One region of the Blautia intestinihominis genome, then DNA from elsewhere that is predicted to be linked to it. Evidence: a T-box and tRNA genes for the amino acid it is inferred to sense, from the RefSeq annotation. Region 1 holds a T-box; the other regions hold tRNA genes.
The links. The T-box of region 1 lies ahead of proS (proline--tRNA ligase). A T-box ahead of a tRNA ligase gene usually reads a tRNA of that ligase, here a tRNA-Pro.
Positions count from the first base shown of each region.

Region 2: it encodes a tRNA-Pro, which carries the amino acid that the T-box ahead of proS (proline--tRNA ligase) is inferred to sense. The anticodon was not compared.
Region 3: it encodes a tRNA-Pro, which carries the amino acid that the T-box ahead of proS (proline--tRNA ligase) is inferred to sense. The anticodon was not compared.

Region 1 covers NZ_JBBMEI010000031.1:5,862-8,136, forward strand. The annotation lists gene WMO75_RS10725 (CCA tRNA nucleotidyltransferase) at 1-94, opposite strand, end outside; gene proS (proline--tRNA ligase) at 96-1,529, opposite strand; T-box leader at 1,606-1,824, opposite strand; gene WMO75_RS10735 (LTA synthase family protein) at 1,905-2,275, opposite strand, start outside.
Region 2 covers NZ_JBBMEI010000011.1:57,220-59,494, reverse strand. The annotation lists gene WMO75_RS05390 (isopeptide-forming domain-containing fimbrial protein) at 1-1,066, shown strand, start outside; tRNA gene WMO75_RS05385 (tRNA-Pro) at 1,139-1,212, opposite strand; gene WMO75_RS05380 (hypothetical protein) at 1,341-2,275, shown strand, end outside.
Region 3 covers NZ_JBBMEI010000006.1:67,693-69,967, forward strand. The annotation lists gene WMO75_RS03430 (amino acid ABC transporter ATP-binding/permease protein) at 1-583, shown strand, start outside; tRNA gene WMO75_RS03435 (tRNA-Pro) at 913-986, shown strand; gene WMO75_RS03440 (response regulator) at 1,110-1,238, shown strand; gene WMO75_RS03445 (MATE family efflux transporter) at 1,297-2,275, shown strand, end outside.

The DNA of each region.
Region 1 (2,275 bases):
CCCGGACACAGCCTCCGACTACATAAGCCTCATGACCATTTTCATTTAAAACCCGCAGAATTTCTTCTGCATCGGATGGAATCGTTAATTTCATATTAGTATGCTCTTCCCCAGTAAACCATCTTCTTCGCCGGTTTTCCACAGCATACGCAGACATCGCTCAGATGCTCCTGTTCAAACGGCATACATCTGGATGTTGCCTGAACATCTTCTTTGATCTTGTCCTCGCACTCGCGGTTTCCACACCACATAGCTTTGACAAAGCCCGGTTTGTTGTTGATGGTGTCTTTGAATTCTTCGTAGTTTGTTGCAACATAAGTGTGAGCATCGCGGTGTGCACGTGCGCGCTCCAGCATTTCCTTCTGCATAAGATCAAGAACTTCCTGAACTTTGGACGCAAGTTCTTCAAAGGAAACGACATATTTCTCTCTTGTATCACGACGGCAGATAACAGCCTGTCCGTTCTCGATATCCTTCGGTCCACATTCGATACGAACCGGAATTCCTCTCATTTCCTGCTCTGCGAATTTAAATCCCGGGCTTCTGTCGGTATCGTCTACTTTGACACGGATGCCAGCTGCCTTGAGTGCTGCAGACAGTTCATCTGCTTTCTCAAGAACGCCTTCTTTGCGCTGCTGGATCGGAATGATGACTGCCTGAGTCGGAGCGATTCTCGGAGGCAGGACAAGTCCGCTGTTGTCACCGTGAACCATGATGATCGCACCGATCATACGTGTTGTCATACCCCAGGATGTCTGGTGTACGTATTTCAGTGTATTGTCCTTGTCTGTGTACTGAATGCCGAATGCTCTGGCGAATCCGTCACCGAAGTTGTGGCTTGTACCGGACTGAAGTGCTTTACCGTCATGCATCAGGGACTCAATTGTGTAGGTAGCTACTGCACCTGCGAATTTTTCTTTGTCTGTCTTCTGACCTTTGATGACCGGGATAGCCAGAACTTCTTCGCAGAAATCAGCGTACAGGTTCAGCATCTGGATCGTTCTCTCCTCTGCTTCCTCTGCTGTTGCGTGTGCAGTATGACCTTCCTGCCATAAGAACTCTCTGGAGCGAAGGAACGGACGTGTTGTCTTCTCCCAGCGGACTACAGAGCACCACTGGTTGTATACCTTCGGCAGATCTCTGTGAGACTGGATATCTTTCTGATAGAAATCACAGAACAGAGTCTCAGAAGTCGGACGTACACAGAGACGCTCCTGAAGTTCGTTCAGTCCACCGTGTGTTACCCATGCTACTTCCGGTGCAAAACCCTCTACGTGGTCTTTCTCTTTCTGAAGAAGAGATTCCGGAATGAACATCGGCATGTATACGTTCTGTACACCTGTCTCTTTGAATCTACGGTCAAGTTCGTGCTGGATGTTTTCCCAGATCGCATAACCTGCCGGTTTGATCGCCATGCATCCTTTTACGCTTGTGTAACCGCACAGCTCTGCTTTTTTTACAACGTCAGTATACCACTGTGCGAAATCTTCTTCCATGGAAGTGATAGCTTCTACTAATTTCTTTGCCATGATTTTCTCCTTTTCTGTAAATGATTTTATATCAGATCAGAGGCTTCTGTGTATAAAAAAAGTCCTCTGATCCCGGTAAAGGGACCGAAGGACTTCGGCGGTACCACCCTAATTAGCAACTCCTGTATGCCAGAAAAAAATTGCTCTCTCAAGCTCCCTTAACGCTGGATCTACGCTGCACTTCACTTGTACAGAGCTCCGAGGCCGGTTCCACGATTCGCGCACAGAATCCTCACACCATATGGATTCCTCTCTGAGATTGCTCCTCATGTACTATTCTCTTCATCGCCGTTATCTTATTTATGCCAGAAAACTTCTGCATATTTGATATTTATTCTATTCGAAATATCTGGTGATGTCAAGAGTGATTTTACCTCACTCAACTGTAAAAGCACTCTCTCTGATCTGTTTTTTCTCAAACTGGTTATTATACTGCAGAATCTGATATTCGTTCAAAAGGGTCTGGTATTTCTCCGGAAGATCGTCCATAGTATACCAGTTTCCGTCTTTATCACACACTGCACCCACTCCGATGATCGGAAGTTCCTCTTTCAGATTAGCAAGGAACTGTTCATATTCCGTAAGCTGAACACCCGCTTTTTCGAGCATGCTGGATCCGAGGTAATTGCAGCTGATATCCTCTTCTTTTGTCTCAGACGGGTAATTTGTCCATATGATATATGGTGTAGTGTAAGTTATCTGAGATTCTATAGTTTCCAGACTGCTTTTCTTTTTGCCAAGGAGCT
Region 2 (2,275 bases), on a different contig from region 1:
TCAGCTGGATTCCTGCCTGGAGTACAAAAGTGCTTCTGTCGAAACTGCTCAGGGGAATGATGTCACGCAGCAGTTCACGATCACTGCTACGAAGAATACAGTGAAGTTTGCGGCTGCGAACAGCTTCCTGAAGACTGATGCGGCCTGCAATAATGTAACCTATTATTTCAGGATCCATGTAAAAGCCAAAGCAGACAGTGTGATTGCCGCTCATGGGCATTATAAAGACGGTATTTATTATCATATTTCAAACCAGGCAAAACGACGTCTTGATTCCTCACAGATGGCAGACACCCAGGAAACAAATATGTCATGGGTACGTGGGATTATTGAAAGGAACTGCAGCATCCGCAAAACAGATGCGGCAGACAGCACGAAAGACCTGACAGGAGCAGTATTTCAGGCATATGCATGGGATGAACAGAAAAAGAGTTATGCCATTACGGGAGAGCAGTTTGCGTATACGGAGAAAACGAAATTATATACGAAAAAACTGCAATATACAGACCAGAACAAAGGAAAATTCAGACTGGTCGAGACACAGGCACCAGAAGGATACCTTGGGAACTGGAAAGAAGATATCTCTATTCTGGACGAAAACCAGGACTTTGCGCTGGAAGTGTCAAATGAAGGAATACGTCCGCCATATGGTGAGATAACGATAACAAAAAAGATCCTGGAGAATGATATTATCTGGGCGCATGGAAATCCGGTTTTCCGGTTTGTGGTAAATGGAACAGATCGGAAGGGAAAAGCGCACAGTTACGAAAATTATGTAGAGTTCAGACAGGAAAATTACGAAAAACAGGGAGACTATGCCGTTTTGAGCTGCACAATAGCCAAAGTTCCATTTGGAAGTTACACGATCAGTGAAAAAGAAACGCTGCGTTATAAATTTCAGGGCATCACAGCAAATACTCCCAATGTACAGATTACAGGCAGAGAAGGAACAGCAGTTCTGGACAGTATAAATGAGACAGCAGCAGTTACCTTTACCAATCTGAAAACACGTTATGACGGCTACAGTCATACAGATGTCGTGAGAAATATCATACCAGTCGCATAAAAGAATAAAATAAAACAAAAAGGCTTCCGAACGACCATAACGTCCAGAAGCCTTTCCTGTTGAATAAGAACATCGGGGAAATGGGATTTGAACCCATGACCTCACGGCCCCCAGCCGTGCGCGCTACCAAGCTACGCCATACCCCGAGAATATGTAGTATTATAGCAAGCAGAAAATACTTTTGCAACTGCTTTTTTTTATTTTGATGGTCAATTGATTGAAATTGTCCAAAGAATATATTATAATGTAAAAACACTGGAAAGGAGAGGAGGGAATGAAATTGGAAAGAAGTAGTTGGGCTGGCAGAACGATGCTGGTGGTATTCTTTTTTGCATTGATCCTTTCATGTGGAGTAGGGGATGTTCATGCGGCAGTGAATAGCAGCGCGAAGACTTCAGCATCCACTGGTAAGGGAAGTACTTCGAAAGTCAAGAAGGGACTTATCTGGGAAAAGGGTGGTTATCGCTATTATGTCAATAATAAACCTGTCCGGAATACATGGAAGATCATCAAAGGTAAATATTACTGGTTCCGTGAAAATGGCGTAGCAGCCAGAGGTGGGGCATGCAATGTAAGAGGGATATATTATGTATTTGATATGAACTCTCACAAAGTGACACCTGGAAGCACGAAAGTCGTAAAGATAAACACATACTGGTTTATCGTCAACAAATATGGTAAAGGCGTTGGCGGATGGCAGGAAGTAAACGGCAGAGTCTATTATGCTTACAAAAGTGGCAGATGCATAGTCAACAGGACTATAAGCGGTCTCAGGCTTGGCAAGAACGGATATGCGGTGGATACCATGCAGGCACGCTGTAAGATGGCAGCAAGGAGATTTATTGCAAATCATACAACAGCAGGTATGACCAATCGTCAGAAACTGCGGGCATGCTTTAATTATATTATAGGTTATAATAGATTTGTAGGAAGCATGGATCCTACCCCTGCTGAATTCAGAAGCCGCAGATGGGTATACAAATACGCAGTTCAGATGTTTGAAAACGGTCTGACAGGAAACTGTTATGGAATGGCAAGTGCAGTCGCAGCAGTTGCAAAGGAACTGGGATATCAGCCGTATGTGATCACTCTGGCAGAGGGACACAGCTTTGTGATGATAAATGGACGCTATTATGATAACATGTATGGAGCTTTATTTGATGCGGCTTCACGCCCGTCTTATGTAGCACAGTATAAAATAAAATTTTA
Region 3 (2,275 bases), on a different contig from region 1:
ACTGGATATTCCGGCAGGAAAGATCCTAGGGATCCACGGGACGAGCGGTTCTGGTAAATTCACACTTCTCAAGCTGTTGATGCGTTTCTGGGATGTGAATTCCGGCGCGCTCCACGTAGACGGCGAAGACGTGCGAAAGATTCCTACAAAGCATCTCCGCGACATGGAAAGCTACGTGACACAGGAGACCCACCTGTTCCATGATTCCATAGCCAACAACATCGCAATCGGCAAGCCGGGCGCGACGCGCGAGGAGATCATGGAAGCCGCCCGCAAAGCGTCCATCCACGACTTCATCATGCACCTTCCCAAAGGCTACGACACAGAAGTAGGCGAACTCGGAGACACCCTCTCTGGTGGCGAAAAACAGCGAATTGGCATCGCCCGCGCTTTCCTTCACGGCAGTCCGTTCCTTCTCATGGACGAACCGACCTCAAACCTTGATTCCCTGAACGAAGGCATCATACTCAAATCCCTCAGAGAATCCGCAGAAGAGAAGACGGTGGTTCTTGTATCACACAGGAAATCCACTATGAATGTGGCAGATGTGGTATTTGAGATGAAAGAAGGAAGGATTTCCTAAAAGACATAAATCCGGGTAACTATTCTGAATTGCAGCTATTCCCGCCCCGCGGAGCCTCACCCCGCAGGCGGGGATATATTATTAGAGGAAGTAACGGGCAAAATGCCTCATTTTATAGGAGATCTTGACGACTGCCGCGATAATTTGCGAAACTCTCAAAGCATGTTTCTTGTAGTTCGAATAATACAAACAAAACACACGATACAATCACTTATATCCCAACAAAAAATTTTTTTAAATTTTTTCAAAAAATCTGTTGACAATTCCGATACCCTATAATATAATATGTCTTGCGTTGAACGACATAACAAATTTAAACAACGAAATAACGAAGTGTGGCTCAGTTTGGTAGAGCGCTGCGTTCGGGACGCAGAGGTCGCAGGTTCAAATCCTGTCACTTCGACTAACGATGAAGGAATTCCTTATTTTAAGGAGTTCCTTTTTACGTTGTCATAGAAAAACAAGAAATTCTCTCTCAAATCTTTATGTCGAAATTTGCGATGACAACAATATCCCGATCTTTGCGATGACAGCCAATACCTTTGCAAGCGACCGCAAAAACTGCCGCGATGCGGGAATGAACGGATATATCCCGAAACCTGTCAGCATCAAGGAGATTACGGATACTTTGAACGGAAGTACACATCAGTTATAATTTTACAGAAATCATGAGGGACGAGCGATCGTCCCTTTTGTGAAGAAAAGAGGAAAAAATGGTTACAGACCTGACAAAGGAACATCCGGATAAAACGTTATGGCGTTTTTTGCTTCCGATGATGTTCAGTGTGGCTTTTCAACAGATATACAATATTGCGGACAGTATGATCGCGGGAAGATTTGCGGGAGAGGATGCGCTGGCTGCGGTTGGGGCGTCTTACCCGATCACTGTTATTTTTATGGCATTTGCTGTGGGAATGAACCTTGGGGCATCTGTGATCGTATCAAGACTGTTTGGAGCGGGTGACCGCAAAGGCGTGAAGCGTGCTGTTACGACGGCTTTTGCCTCATCACTGAGTCTAGCTGTGATTCTGACAGTGTATGGATATTTTTTCTGCCGCAATATGATGGAATGGATCCACACGCCACAGAATATCATGCAGGACGGTGTGCTATATCTTAAGATTTATGTGTTTGGACTGATCTTTCTAATGCTGTACAATGTCTGTACGGGGATTTTTACTGCACTTGGTGATTCCAGGACGCCGCTGTGGTTTCTGCTTGGATCATCGGCAGGAAATATTGTCCTGGATCTTCTGTTTGTGGCGAAACTTCACTGGGGCGTAGCCGGTGTTGCATGGGCGACATTTATTGCACAGGGGATTTCGGCGGTGCTGGCGCTTGTTACATTGCTGGCGAGACTGCAGAAGTTTGCAGGAACGGAAAGAGTGCCGCTGTTTGACAGGAAACTTTTTGTACAGATCCTTGCAATTGCGGTGCCGAGTATTCTGCAGCAGAGTGTTTTGAGCGTGGGTAACCTTTTTGTCCAGGATATCGTAAACAGATATGGGTCAGCAGTCGTTGCAGGATATTCCGGGGCGATCAAACTGAATACATTTGCGATCAATATTTTTATGACGCTTGGTTCCTGCCTTTCGAGTTATACGGCACAGAACATTGGCGCAGGAAAACAGGAGAGGATTCCGATGGGATTTCGGACAGGGCTGAAACTTTCGGAGCTGACAGCACTTCCGT